Parazoarcus communis: one gene and its partner. The protein of the gene in region 2 interacts with the protein of the main gene of each other region in a pairwise test. Links are inferred from orthologs where the notes say so. Each region holds a gene or a part of one and is shown on either strand. Other genes may lie near its edges. The genes, in order: ftsB and ftsL.

Region 1 (7,370 bases), 910 kb from region 2 along the record:
GCGGTTGTTAACACTAACCGTACCGCCCGCACCACCGCTTCCAGCGCTGCCGCCAAATACGTATAGGCCGAGCGCGCTCCCGCCACCCCCACCACCGGTGCTCTCGTCAAAGCCGCCGACACTTCTCGCAAAAATGCCATAAGAATTATTGCTGTGAGTTTCAATCACGCCAAAATTGTTGACCTGTACAAGGCCTCCATGGCCAGCGTTCTTACCAGCACCACCGCTTCCAACCACCAACCCGCCAATTCCTCCGCCGTCACCTCCCAGCCCGCCCTGGCTCTGCGCCAAGACACCATGAGACGCCTCCCCGCGCGTGGAAACATCGCCGTTGTTGGTGAGGATCACCCAGCCACCGTCACCAGCCGCGCCTCCATCGCCACCTTCTGCCGCGCTCAGGCTGCCGTACCCGCCTCCACCATGACCACCGTCGCCACCTTCACTGAGGCCGTACATGCCGTAGGCATTATTACCAAGCGTGACAATGCTTCCAGCGCTGAGCAACGAGACACCGCCACCAAGCCCCCCACGCCCACCGTTCCCCCCGTTTCCGGTGCCTTCCAAACTGTTCCTGCCGTCGCCTCCATTACCCCCGTTACCGCCCCAACTGTGTCCAAAGATTCCGTTGCCGCTTCCACCAGTACTGGCAATGTCGCCAGCAAAGTCGACCATCACATCTCCACCAGACCCAGCATTTCCCCCTTTTCCACCCTGGCCTGGAAAATACTTAAGCCCAGTTCCTTCTCCACCCTGACCGCCATTTCCGCCGCCGGATTCGATATGAATCCCATGAGCAGCATTCCCTTTGGTTGAGACCTGCCACATCCCGCTACGTACGCGGGTTTCCAAGCCGGCACCAGCCCCGCCCGAATGCCCGCTATCGCCGGTAAACTCAAGAAATCCGGAGTCATCTCCTTTCCGTCCGGTACTCCCCAGACTAAAGAATCTGATGCCAACAACGCCATCAACTGGCGCAACGTCAGCAGTCAGGCTGCGAACCTGCAAGACGGACGGACTGGGAGGCGAGTTGATTGTGATTCCAGCAGAGAGATCGCCATCGCAGATCATTTCTCCTGCCACAGTGCTGCAGTCTGCATGGGCGTTCATTGCTGCCAATGACACCACTGCTCCAGCAGCGCGGGCGGTCGCCCTGAGAAACCGGCTGTCGAACGGAAAACCTGAAAGGCCGATCGTTTTCATATCAACTCCTTCCTGTCCACCGCACGTCTGCCAGTGATTAGCGAACGGAATGCGCCCAGCCAAGCCCACACGGAGAAAACCCACTCGGGCGGCGCGATCACGAACGGCAGCCAGTACATGTAACAGCCATTGCGGCAATTAAAGGAGTGAAGACACGACCGGCGTTACGCGGCGCCACCCATCGGATGCCCTCCCTGTACGGCGCCGTTCTCATTGTTTGTAAGGCACCACGACTCAAGCTGCCACGCAAGTAAGCCTGTTGTTAATACTAGACTCCACCACAGGCGCGAGTAAATTCAAGTTCCCCAGGCCGGGTACCCAGGCGCGATGCTCGACGCGCAGGATTACACGGTCAAAGCGTACGAAGCGGAACTAGTGGGCGTGTGACTGAGGCTATCGGGGAACCCCGTCTCTTTGAGCGACGAGGTGAGCAGCAAGGCTAATCGGTGCCATCCAGACGCAGAAAAGCAAAAAGCCAACCCCGAAGGATTGGCTTTTTGCTTGAATATGTGGCGCGCCCGGAAGGATTCGAACCTCCTACCCCTTGGTTCGTAGCCAAGTACTCTATCCAGATGAGCTACGGGCGCTTTGTACTGCTTTTTACTCACTGCCTTGCAGCAGAGAAGCGACATTTTAGAGCATTTCTAACATTTGTCAACTTCTTTTGCGTTTTTTTGAAAACTTTCGTTTTCACCGGAAGACTTTCGTGCTGTCCGTCCAACGCAGGGCGCGAATTATGCATCTACTGCTACTGGAGTGCAAGCGCCCGAACGAATTTATTTTCATGCCCCATTGCGGCACGGCATTCACCTGCTTGAGATACCCACAGCCTCCCCTCCAGTTGCTATGATCAACGCCCCCTAAGCGGCCCGCCGCAGCAACAGGATAGTGAGAATCTGAATGAGCATTTACGCCTTGGGCGATCGCACGCCCCGCCTGGGTGAAGGCACCTGGATCGCACACAACGCCACGGTAATCGGTTCGGTAGAGACCGGGCAGAATGTGAACATCTGGTACAACGTGGTCATCCGCGGTGACAACGACCCGATCGTGATCGGCGACAACACCAATATTCAGGACGGCTCCGTGCTTCACAATGATGACGGCGTGCCGCTGACAATTGGCGCCAACGTCACGGTTGGACACATGGTGATGCTGCATGGTTGCAGCATCGGCGACGGCAGCCTGATCGGCATCAACGCTGTGGTGCTGAACAACGCAGTCGTCGGCAAGGATTGCATCATCGGCGCCAACGCGCTGATTCCGGAAGGCAAGGTGATTCCGGACCGATCACTGGTCGTGGGTTCGCCCGGCCGCGTGATCCGTGAGCTGAGCGACGCCGATATCGCCGGCCTGCGCGCGAATGCCCGCCACTATGTAGAAAACGCGCAACTCTACAAGGCCGAGCTGCGCCCGCTAGAGCCCTCTGCCGCAGCTTGAGGCGCTTGCGCCGTCGCATCCGCTGCAGGAGATGCTTCGGCGCGCGTCAGCCAGATCACCGCTGAAAGAATGACGGCGCCGCCAAGCAGCTGATTTGCCTGTAACGGCTCCGCCAGAAACACCGCTGCAAGCAGCACGGTAACCACCGGTTCGAGCGTGGACAGGGTCGCTGCGTCCGCAGCGCCCAGGCGACGTATGCCGGCAAAGAGGCTGACCATGGCAACGACGGTCGATACCACGGCGATCGCGCCAACCGCCAGCCAGCCTGAAAGCGTCGCCGGAAAGGGTGTCGGGAACGCCGCGGCAATGCCGCCGAAGACGATTGCGGCGGCAAGCATGACGACCGTTGCGGAAGCGATCGGATCTTCGCGGTCGAGCACCAGACTTCCGATCAGGAAGTAGACGGAATAGATCAGCGCCGCCAGCAAGCCCAGCGCGATACCAAGCGGTTCGCCCGACAAGTGGCCGCCCAGCGTCAACGCGGTCCCGACCAGTGCAAGCAGCACTGCACACATGCGTGCGACGGTCAGGCGCCGCCGCAGCAGCACGGCCCCGAGCACCGTGACAAGAAACGGATACAGATAGAGCAGCAGCGCCACGAGACCGGCTGCAGCGTGATTGAGCGCGGTAAAGAAGCTCAACGACTGCCCCACATAGAACAGCCCGCCCATCGCCGCCAGCACGAGCAGATTGCGCCCCCGTGGCCAGCGCCGGCGAGTAATGAGCATGCTCACAGCCAGGACGCTGCCGGCCAGCAGAAAACGCAGAAACAGCACCGCGACCGGCCCGGCACCGTCTGCGTAGGCATAGCGGGCGAAGACCGCCATGGCGCCAAACGCGGTGGCCGACAGCGCGACAAGCAGGACACCGACGAGACGATCGCGATTCATGGGGGCGGGCACAGAGGAAGGACGCGCAAGCATGCCCACCCCCTCGCCACGGGTCAAGATGGGTGAACAGGAAGCCACGCGCATTTACCGTTGTCATTTACACCTGCATACCCGCTTCGGGGCGACGATGCGGTATACATTGCGCTCCTCCCCTTCTCTTGGAGCCCTCATGCGTACTGCCCGCCCGCTGATTGCAGCCCTCCTCGCCGTGACCGCGCTGACCGCCACGGCTGCCAACAACGACACGCCGCCGCTGCGTACCGTGGATCTATCGGCCGAAGCCAGCCAGGCGGCCACCAACGACCTAGGCATCGCCCAGCTCTATGCCGAGCAGTCCGGCCCCGACGCGGCCGTCGTTGCACGCCAGGTCAATCGCAGTATCGCTGCTGCGCTGGAGACGAGTCGTCGCTACGCTGACATCAAGACCCAGTCGGCAGGCACCTCGACCTGGCCTGTATACGCCAAGGGCGGCGGCAAGATCGAAGCCTGGCGCATGCGCTCGGAGATCCGGCTCGAGAGCCGGAACAGTGCGGCCCTGTCCGAACTGGTCGGCAATCTGCAGCGCGAGCTCGCGGTCTCGCAGATCACGCTGCAGCCGGCGCCGGAAACGCGGCGAAAGGCGGCCGACGAGGCCACCGTCGACGCTTTGCGCAGTTTTGAACAGCGCGCCACGCTGATCGCCAGCACCCTGGGCAAGCGCTACCGGATTCATCGTCTTAATGTGTCGGAGTCTGGATATCGACCGCCTGTTTTCGCCAAGATGCGCGGGGCTGCGATGATGGCCGAAGCCGCCCCGGCGCCGATCGAGGGCGGCGAAAGCGAGGTATCCGTCACGGTAAGCGGCAGTATCGAACTGCTGGACTAGACTGAAGCCCCCAAGGGGGTGGACGCGTCTGCGCTGATCGCCTATCTTTCAACGCATGCCGAATTGCCCCCATACCGCTCACATCAGCGCAGCACGCGGCTCTCAGCCAGCACTTGAAGCCTGCACGTCCGCCCCACCCTCTGTCGGGCGGACGCTTTCGTTCACGCTGGCACTTGTGCTTTCGGTGCTCGCCGGCTGCAGCACCACGCCGACATCCGGGCCGGTCTCATCCCTGCCGCAGTCCGCACCGCAAACGCCCGACCGCGATTACTTCGCACTCGACAACTCGGCGCAGACTCAGGAGCTGGTCCTCTACGCGCTCGGGCTGCTCGACACCGGCTACCGCTTTGGCGGTCGCAATCCCGACGCAGGCCTCGATTGCAGCGGCATGGTGAGCTACATCGTTGAGCAGATCAGTGGCCGCAAGCTCCCGCACAACGCCGCGAGCATTGCCGACCGAACCCGCCCCATCGACCCGGCCGAATTACGGCCCGGTGACCTGGTGTTCTTCAATACGCAGAAGAAGCGCCACTCGCACATGGGCATCTATATCGGCGACGGCAAGTTCGTCCATGCACCGTCGAGTCGTGGCGTGGTGCGGGTCGAGCGGCTCGACAACCGCTACTTTGCCCCGCGCATCGACGGCGCGCGCAGCCTGCTCGAAAGCAGCTGACCGGCAGCAGGGGTTTCCCGTCTTGAATGTCGCTGCACTGAAACCTAAGGTGAATAAGCTGCAGGAACCATAACGGAGGAGACACCAAAATGCCGATGAGAAAGGTGGGAGACGTAATTCGGGGCCAGACCGTCGTGACCGCAGCCAGGACGCTGAGCGTGTTCGAAGCCAGCAAGAAGATGGCGCAGGCACGGGTTGGCGCCATCATGGTCGTGGAGGGCGAACGCCTGACCGGGCTGTTCACCGAGCGCGACGCACTGAACAGAGTGCTGGCGACCGGACTGGACCCGACCCGAACGACGCTGGCCGATGTGATGACCACCACGCTGCAGACCATCGATGCCGAACAGCCACTCGGGCACGCCATGCACCTGATGTTTGAAGGGGGCTTCCGGCACGTCCCGGTGGTAAAGGGCGACCGCCCCATTGGCATGGTTTCGGCGCGTGACGCACTCGGAACCGAAATGATTGCGTTCGAACAGGAGCTTGAGCAGCGGGCATCGATCACCGAACTGCTGTAGCGCCGGCAAGCCCGCGCAAAATTACTGAACCGGCTCCGGCCGGTTCGTTGCTTTCTGGGGGATCTGCACAAAGATCTCACCCTCGCGCGTCAAGCCAAGTTCGTAGCGCGCGCGCTCTTCGATGGCGTCATTGCCCGACTTGAGGTCGCGCACCTCTTCCTCGAGACTGGCATTGCGCTGCTCGAGGCGGTAGTTCTCGTCGCGCTGCGCCTGCAGCTGCCGGTCAACGTCCCACACACGCAGCCACCCACCCTTGCCCAGCCAGAGCGGGTACTGGAGCACGACGACCAATACGGCAAGAATCATTACAGGCCAACGCATGTCGACATCAGGCGCCAAGAAAAACATTCATAGAATAGACAAAAGGCCGGCGGATTATCCGTCGGCCTTTCCTCGGGATCAACGCGGCCGCAGCCGCGTCAGCCGGATCAGCGCAGATTGTAGAACGCGCGCGTACCCGGGTAGCTGGCGGTATCGCCGAGATCTTCCTCGATGCGCAGCAGCTGGTTGTACTTGGAGATGCGGTCCGAACGCGACAGCGAACCGGTCTTGATCTGCATCGCACGCAGGCCGACAGCGATATCGGCGATGGTGGAGTCGTCGGTTTCACCCGAACGGTGCGAGATCACTGCGGTGTAACCCGCCAGCTTTGCCATCTCGACGGCAGCAAAGGTTTCGGTCAGCGTACCGATCTGGTTGATCTTGATCAGGATCGAGTTGGCCACGCCCTGCTCGATACCTTCGGCAAGAATCCGGGTGTTGGTCACGAACAGGTCGTCACCCACGAGCTGGACTTTCTTGCCCAGACGCTCGGTCAGATGCTTCCAGCCAGCCCAGTCACCCTCGGCCATCGCGTCCTCGATCGACACGATCGGGAACTTGTCGCACAGCGTTGCCAGGTAGTCGGTAAAGCCTTCAGCGGTCAGCGACAGGCCTTCGCCCTTGAGCTCGTACTTACCGTCCTTGTAGAACTCCGAGGCAGCGCAGTCGAGCGCGAGCAGCACGTCACGACCCGGCTCGTAGCCGGCGGCGATGATGGCTTCCTGGATCAGGTTGAGCGCTTCTTCGGTGCCGGACACGTTGGGTGCAAAACCACCTTCGTCGCCAACGGTCGTCGGGTAACCCTTCTTGTCGGTGATCTTCTTCAGGTGATGGAAGATCTCGGCGCCACAGCGCAGGGCTTCGCGGAAGCTGGTCATGCTCACCGGCATGATCATGCATTCCTGGATGTCCAGGCTGTTGTTGGCGTGCTCGCCGCCGTTGATGACGTTCATCATCGGCACCGGCATCACCATCGGGCTTGCACCGCCGAAGTAACGGTACAGCGGCAGACCGGCCTCTTCAGCCGCAGCCTTGGCCACCGCCATCGACACTGCCAGCATGGCGTTTGCGCCCAGGCGGCCCTTGTTTTCGGTACCATCGAGCTCGATCAGGGTGCGATCGATGAAGGCCTGCTCTTCGGCGTCGAGGCCGATGATGGCTTCGGCGATCTCGGTATTGACGTTCTCGACCGCGCGCAGCACGCCCTTGCCGAGGTAGCGCGCCTTGTCGCCGTCACGCAGTTCGATGGCCTCACGCGAGCCGGTCGACGCACCGGACGGCACTGCAGCCCGGCCCATGACGCCGGATTCGAGCAGCACGTCGGCTTCGACGGTGGGATTGCCACGGGAGTCCAGAATTTCGCGGGCGATCACATCAACGATTGCACTCATTTTCGTTCCTGTTTCAGTTACGGATTTTGAATCTGTCGTATCCCGACCAGACACATGCGGCGCGAATTA
Region 2 (7,429 bases):
CCAGGACGTCGATTCCCGCTCGCACGGAATCGGGATTGGCGTTATAGCTGTCATCCAGAATCACCGAACCGCGCGGTCCCGTGCGACGCTGCAGGCGACCTTTGGTCCCGGCAAATTCGGTCAGCCCTTCGACCACCGCATCCAGCGCTGCACCGGCCGCCAGGCAGGCCGCCGCCGCAGCAACGGCATTGCGTGCGTTGTGAAGACCCGGCACCTGCAGCGCGATCCCGACCCGCCCCTGCTGAGTATCGAGTTCGAGCTGCGATCCGAGGCCGTGGAGGGTACACCGGCCGCGCACGTCCGCTGCCTCGTCGATACCGAATGTCACAATCCTGTGACCGGCGTTGAGCTCCCGCCAGTAGTCCGCATGCGCGTCGTCGGCGTTGATGATCGCCACGCCATCGGACCTGAGCCCCTGATAGATGCTGCCTTTCTCGCGCGCAACCTCTGTCAGCGAGCCCATGCCCTGCAGGTGCGCCCGCTGTGCGTTGTTCACCACGGCCACGGTCGGACGTGCCAGGCCGGTCAGATAGGCAATCTCGCCCGGACGGTTCATCCCCATCTCGATCACGGCCGCACGATGGTGGTCACGCAGTTCAAGCAGGGTCAGCGGCAGGCCGATGTCGTTGTTCAGATTGCCCCGCGTCGCCAGCACGGCATCGCCACCCGCGCCATTCAGGGCGGCGTCGGCGCGCATGATGGCAGCACACATTTCCTTTACCGTGGTCTTGCCATTGCTGCCGGTCACACCAATCAGTGGCAGGTCGAATCCTGCACGCCAGGCGGCAGCAAGCGTGCCGAGTGCAAGCCGGGTGTCGTCCACCACCACCAGTGGCAAGGGGGCGCCCGGGTGCATTTCCGCCCAGCGCGAATCGACCAGTGCAGCGGCAGCGCCTGCGGCAGCGGCGACATCGATGAAATCGTGCCCGTCGAAGCGGTCACCGCGCAGGGCAACGAAAAGCTGCCCGACCTGCAGATTCCGGGTATCCGTTCCAACCGACTCGAAGCGCGCAGCACCGATGACCCGGGCATCCCGGGTAGCGAGGGCGCGCACCGCGTCCAGCAGTGTCATCATGTGTTGCTCCCCCCGTTCCATTCGCGCAAGGCCGCACGGGCATGTTCAAGATCGAGGAAGGGCAGGCGCGTGCCATGGACTTCCTGATAGGGTTCGTGTCCCTTTCCCGCAAGAAGGATCACATCGTCCGCGCCCGCGTCGGCGACCGCGGTCCGGATTGCCAGGGCGCGGTCAACGATGCTTTCCGCACCGGCACCTGCGCCCTCCATGATGGCGTCGATGATCTGCTGTGGATCTTCGCTACGCGGATTGTCACTGGTTACGACGACACGGTCGGCAAGCTCGCGCACCACCTCTCCCATCATCGGTCGCTTTCCGGGATCACGATCACCGCCACAGCCGAACACACAGATCAGACGCCCTCCCCGGGTACGCACCGTCCCGCGCAAGGCCTCGAGAACCTTTGCCAGTGCATCCGGCGAGTGAGCATAGTCGATCACGACCAGCGGCTCGGCCACGCCGCCGACGAGCTGCATCCGGCCCTCGGGCGGCGTCAGCCTGGCAGCCACGTGCAGCGCCTCGTCCAGCGCCACGCCGCGGGCAATCAGGGCGCCAATGACGGCAAGCAGGTTGGACACGTTGAAGGGCGCCACCATGCGCACCTGAAGGTCGAACTTGCGCCCTTCCCAGAGCACGGTGAAGCGCAGGCCGGACGCAGTGGTTTCAAGCCGGTCGCCGACGAGCACACGGGCGCCCGGCACAGCATCCGCATTCGATGCGATCCGGGTGTAGCCCAGCACACGCCGCCCCGCATCCAGCAGACGGCGCGCCTGCATCAGGCCGAAGGCGTCGTCCAGATTGATCACCGCTTCGCCAACACCTGGCAGATCGAACATGCGCGCCTTGGCAGCCGCGTAGGCATCCATCGTGCGGTGATAATCGAGATGGTCCCGCGACAGGTTGGTGAAGATTGCAACGTCGAAGCAGGCGCCATTCGCCCGCCCCTGATCGAGCCCGATCGAGGACACTTCCATGGCGGCCGCACCGGCGCCAGCCGACACGAAGCCTGCCAGCAGGCGATGCAGATCAAGCGCGTCCGGCGTCGTATTGGCACTTGCCGAAAGCTGATCGACGAAACCGCAACCCAGGGTACCGACAATGCCGCAGCGGCAGCCGAGTTCATCCAGCGCCCGCGCCAGCCACTGGCTGACCGTGGTCTTGCCATTGGTGCCCGTCACGCCGGCGAGCCAGAGTTTCTCCGAGGGACGCTCGTAGATCTCGTGCGCCAGATGTCCGGCCAGTTCGCGCAGGCCATTGACCGCGATGAGCGGGCGGGCACCCGTGGCGCACTGAAAGCCGTCACTGCCTTCGTAAAGCACAGCAGCAGCACCCGCGGCGACGGCAGAATCGATGAAACGACGTCCATCGGTCGCATAGCCCGGCCACGCGGCAAAGACATCGCCCGCGCCGACACGGCGCGAATCAGCGGTGATGCCCGTGGGCGTGACGCCCTGCTTACGCAGTTGTTCGAGGATCGTTTGGGCCTGCTCGCTCACATGCTCTCCCGCACCGCAGTCACAGCTTCGGCACCTTGCTTGCGAGCAAGCTGCAGTGGCGTGATGGGTGCGTCGGGTGCCACACCCAACGCGCGCAGAGAGCCTTCGACGATACGGGCAAAGACCGGGGCTGCAACTGCGCCACCGTAATGCGCACCGGTGGGCTCATCGATCATCACCGCGACGACCAGTCGCGGACGGGACACGGGCGCAAGGCCGACGAACGAGGAGATGTACTTCTTGACGTACTGCCCCCCCTCCAGCTTGTATGCGGTGCCGGTCTTGCCTGCAACGCGATAGCCCGGCACCTGGGCCTGGGGCGCGGTCCCTCCTGGCCCGGCAGCCAACTCGAGCATGGCCCGGACTTCTCTTGCCACCTGGGGCGAGAAAACCCGTTTCGGGGCCGCTTTGGGTGTATCGACCCGGGTCAGTGACAGCGGAAGCAGATCACCATCGCGCGCGAAAGCGAGATATGCGTGAGCAATCTGAATCAGACTGACCGAAATCCCGTGCCCATAGGACATCGTGGCCTGCTCGATCGGACGCCACGACTTGGCTGGACGCAGGCGGCCGGTCGCTTCGCCCGGAAATCCGAGGCTGAGCTGCGAGCCGAAACCCAGCCCGTCGAGCAGGCGCCACATCTCATCCGGGCTGAACTGCAGCGCCATCTTGACCGTACCGACGTTCGAAGACTTCTGGATGACCTCGGCAACCGTCAGGACGCCATGAGGATGCGCATCGCCAATCGTCGCGGTGCCGATCGTCATGCGCCCCGGGCTGGTGTCGATCTTGGTCGCGGCCTTGAACTTGCCACTCTCGAGCGCAAGCGCGGCGACGAAGGGCTTCATGACCGAACCCGGCTCGAAGGTATCGGTGAATGCCCGGTTCCGCAGCTGCGCGCCGGTCAGGTTGGCGCGATTATTCGGATTGAAGGTGGGCGCATTGGCCAGCGCCAGCACTTCGCCGGTCTGCACATCCACGACCACAACGGCACCCGCCTTGGCACGGAATTTCTGCATTGCTTCGCGCAAGGCCGAGTAGGCGAGATACTGGATCTTGCCATCCATCGCGAGCACGACGTCCTCGCCATCACGCGGCGGCCGGATGGACTCGACGTCTTCGACGACCTGCCCCCGACGATCCTTGATCACCCGCCGCGAGCCGGGCTGACCGGCGAGCTGCGCTTCGTACGCGAGTTCGATGCCTTCCTGACCGCGATCTTCGACGCTGGTGAAGCCCAGCATGTGCGCCGTCACCTCGCCTCCAGGATAGAAACGACGGTATTCACGCTGCTGATGGATACCCGAGAGCTTGAGCTCCGCAATACGCTCGGCCACATCGGGTGAGAGCTGGCGTTTCAGATAGGCGAAGTCACGCCCCGACGCCAGCTTGGCATTGAGTTCGGCAACATCCATCTCGAGCAGCTTTGCCAGCTGCCTCGCCTCGCCCGGCTCGAGATTGACGTCGGTCGGGATTGCCCACACGGAGCGCACCGGCGTACTCACGGCGAACATGTCGCCATTGCGATCTGTGATCCGCCCCCGGGTTGCCGGCACTTCAAGCACACGGGCGTAGCGCATCTCGCCCTTGGCCTGGAGGAATTCGTTGTTGATGCCTTGCAGGAAAAGCGCCCGCCCGACCAGCACCAGCATGCAGCCAAGCAGAACCATCAGCACAAAACGTGAACGCCACACGGGCAACTCGCGCTTGAGCAAGGGATTGTGATTAAAGGTGACAGTGCGCTGTTTTTGCATCATTGCGCCTCCAGCACGACAACCTGCCCCTGAACCGGCGGCCGCAGTCCGAGCCGCTCGCGCGCCAGTTTCTCCACACGCCCATGCGCCGCCCAGGTGCTCTGCTCAAGCTGCAGCTGCCCCCACTCGACCTCAAGTCCGTGCGCACGGGTCTGCTCCCGCTCAAGTGCGGAGAACAGCTTTCTGGCCTGGTGCTGCGCGGCAACGACGCCAAGCGCACTGGCCACCACGAGCGCGACGAGGAGTGCATCGAGGCGGATCACGCTGCGGCCTCCGTACGCTCGGCCACGCGCATCACCGCGCTGCGGGAGCGCGGGTTATGTGCAACCTCTTCATCCCCCGGGTGCACCGCCTTGCCGACCAGCACCAGCGGCGGCTTCGGCATGTCGGCAGCACGCACCGGCAGGCGCGCCGGCAGCTGGGGCGGACGCGAGCCGTCGCGCATGAAGCGCTTGACGATGCGGTCCTCGAGCGAATGGAAACTGATCACAGCCAGCCTGCCACCGGTCCGCAGTCGACGGACACAGACAGGCAGCACCTGCGTCAGCTCCTCAAGCTCCTGATTGATGAAAATCCGTAGAGCCTGGAAACTGCGCGTCGCTGGGTGCTTCCCCGGCTCGCGCGTGCGGACCGTTTTTTCCACGATCGCGGCAAGTTGTCCAGTGGTTTCGACAGCCCCCCCTGTCCGAGCAGCTGCAATCGCCTTTGCAATCGCATAAGCAAACCGTTCTTCTCCATAATCTCTGAGTACCTCCGTGATTTGGGCGACGGAAGCATCCGCCAGCCAGTCTGCTACGGTCTGTCCGCGACTTGTGTCCATGCGCATGTCGAGCGGCGCATCAAAGCGAAAGCTCATCCCTCGCGCGCCATCATCGAGTTGTGGAGACGACACCCCCAGGTCCATCAGCACGCCATCGACGAGCTCGATGCCGAGCTGTTCAAGCTCGACATCCAGATCGCTGAACGGGGCATGAACCAGCGTCAGTCGGTCGTCATTCATCTCCCGTCCGGCCGCAATGGCAACGAGGTCACGATCGAAGGCGATCAGGCGTCCAGCCGGGCCAAGCCGCGCAAGGATCTCGCGACTGTGCCCACCACGCCCGAAGGTGCAGTCCACGTAAATGCCGTCAGGCCGGATCGCCAGTGCATCGACGCCCTCCTGCAGCAATACGGTGATGTGCAGCGCTTTCTCGCTCATAGCGCAAGACTCTCGAAACCAGGCGGCAGCCCGGTGCCCGCCAGCGCCATCATGGCTTCCTGCTGTTTCTGCCAGCCGGCGTCGGACCAGAGTTCGAAGTGGCTGCCCTGCCCCACCAGCCAGACCTGTTTTTCGAGACGGGCGAACTGCCGCAGGGAAGGCGCAATCAGCACGCGCCCGGCGCTGTCGAGCGCCTCGTCCTGGGCAAAGCCGACGAGGAGTCGCTTCAGCTGGGCCGAGACCGGGTCGAGGCTGGGTGCACTCAAGACCTTGTCACGGATCGGCTCCCACGCAGGAACCGGGTAAACGATCAGGCAGCCGTGAGGATGGGCGGTGATGACCACCTGCCCATTCTCTACAGCAAGCGCGTCACGATGCCGCGAGGGAATCGCAAGGCGACCCTTCGCATCGAGACTCAGCGCTGCGGCTCCCTGAAACATCGCGCCCCCTGAACGGTTCGGGCGAAGCATCAAAATGACACTCCACCCCACTTTTCTCCACTTATCCCCACTGTAGAGTAAAGGCACAACCCGGTCAAGCCGACGAACGAGGGAAACTCTTTGCTACACAATGACTTAAGTCAAAGCAGGCAAGCTCAAATAAACCCTGTTAAATCAAGGCAAATAGCGCAACTTCATGCAGGAGTGCATGAACTGCGAAAGTGGGTCTGGGCAGAGTGGGGCGAAGTGGGGAAAGCCGCAGGACGCGGACGAAAAATGACCGCCGGATGACGGCATGTCGCCACTTCGGGACCGCGGCGCGTCAGCACCGGGATCGAAACATAAGGGAATTGGGAAGTTCGCCGATAAGCCGGGTTCTGTCGAACGATCCAGCGCAAACCGGATCATCGGGCAGTCATTCCTCTGGGCGACACGTTACCGTGAAGCTCTAGCAGCCTACCCGGGAGCGACGCGAGCCACGCCATTACTCCCCTATTTGGCCTTGCCCCGGATGGGGTTTACCGTGCCAGTCCTGTTGCCAGTCCTGCGGTGGGCTCTTACCCCACCCTTTCACCCTTACCTGATCTTTCTTGCGAAAGCCATCGGCGGTCTGCTCTCTGTTGCACTTTCCGTCGCCTCACGACGCCCGGCCGTTAGCCGGCATCCTGCTCTGCGGGGCCCGGACTTTCCTCCACACACCCGAAGGTGCACAGCGACTGCCTGGCGAACTTCCCGGGCGGATTATACGTGAACACCCCGCCTCGGGCGCGCCATCGGCAAAACAAGCTGCCCGACAACCCCCGGCAGGTCCGGCGCACCGGCAAGCAGCAGGCAAATTACGACGAAAGCCGTAAGCCCGCAGCCGCCTCACCCTCCAGCGGAGGGTACGGGTACAGCCTCGAACTCAGGCGCGCCATCCTTCAGGCGGAAGCGCCCCACGAGCGCACCGGGCGGCGCATCGCCGGCGTTGTCCCAATCCTGCACCTGGCACGACTCCGTGCTGGCCAGATACCACCGGGCGCCCTGATGGAGCGCCCACATCTGGTAACCCGCATCGAAGACTTCGATATCGGCCATCGTGGTACGCCCGGGATGAATGCGCACCTTCTTCTGGCATTGCGGCAGACGCGCCGCAACGATGTACTGCGTGACCTCGTCGCTCCAGAAATAGGGCTGCTCGCGCAACAAGGTCAGCGCGTGCTCCTTGCCTTCGATCGAATAGGCAACGGCACTGTTCTCGCAAGCCGCCAACAAGGGAGCCAAGGCAAGCAGGGCAATGCAGCGCAGACGTGGGAAGGACATCGGGCCAGACCTCCTCAGGGCACCAGCTTCCACGCCACGGACTCGCCCGCGCGCAGCGGAACCAGCGGGTCCGCACCAAGATAGCCATAGGACTCAGGCACCTGCCAGGTCTCGCGCTGCAGGGTGATGCGCTCGGGGTTCGGCTTGAGGCCGTAGAACGCAGG

What was found.
Region 1: the proteins of ftsL (region 2) and ftsB interact in binary tests that used the Escherichia coli proteins (3 or more experiments, as listed by UniProt). The link is inferred for Parazoarcus communis from one-to-one orthologs.

What each region holds. Positions count from the first base shown.
Region 1 is NZ_CP022188.1:3,111,444-3,118,813, reverse strand. Bases 4,261-7,201 are described here. They hold ftsB (cell division protein FtsB), read right to left. Parts: upstream 5,911-7,201; coding sequence 5,611-5,910; downstream 4,261-5,610. Other genes in these bases: eno (phosphopyruvate hydratase), read right to left, coding at 6,018-7,201; CEW87_RS14185 (cyclic nucleotide-binding/CBS domain-containing protein), read left to right, coding at 5,158-5,589; CEW87_RS14190 (C40 family peptidase), read left to right, coding at 4,451-5,068; CEW87_RS14195 (SIMPL domain-containing protein), read left to right, coding at 4,261-4,395. Also shown: CEW87_RS22440 (hypothetical protein), read left to right, coding at 154-813; CEW87_RS14205 (gamma carbonic anhydrase family protein), read left to right, coding at 2,101-2,640; CEW87_RS14200 (DMT family transporter), read right to left, coding at 2,595-3,530; more of CEW87_RS14195, read left to right, coding at 3,700-4,260; more of eno, read right to left, coding at 7,202-7,301. UniProt on the Escherichia coli protein: Essential cell division protein. May link together the upstream cell division proteins, which are predominantly cytoplasmic, with the downstream cell division proteins, which are predominantly periplasmic.
Region 2 is NZ_CP022188.1:2,198,572-2,206,000, reverse strand. What follows is about bases 2,957-5,956. They hold ftsL (cell division protein FtsL), read right to left. Parts: upstream 4,589-5,956; coding sequence 4,325-4,588; downstream 2,957-4,324. Other genes in these bases: mraZ (division/cell wall cluster transcriptional repressor MraZ), read right to left, coding at 5,520-5,956; rsmH (16S rRNA (cytosine(1402)-N(4))-methyltransferase RsmH), read right to left, coding at 4,585-5,523; CEW87_RS10090 (peptidoglycan D,D-transpeptidase FtsI family protein), read right to left, coding at 2,957-4,325. Outside these bases: CEW87_RS10100 (UDP-N-acetylmuramoyl-tripeptide--D-alanyl-D-alanine ligase), read right to left, coding at 1-1,075; CEW87_RS10095 (UDP-N-acetylmuramoyl-L-alanyl-D-glutamate--2,6-diaminopimelate ligase), read right to left, coding at 1,072-2,571; more of CEW87_RS10090, read right to left, coding at 2,568-2,956; more of mraZ, read right to left, coding at 5,957-5,963; CEW87_RS10065 (hypothetical protein), read right to left, coding at 6,831-7,265; pyrC (dihydroorotase), read right to left, coding at 7,280-7,429. UniProt on the Escherichia coli protein: Essential cell division protein. May link together the upstream cell division proteins, which are predominantly cytoplasmic, with the downstream cell division proteins, which are predominantly periplasmic.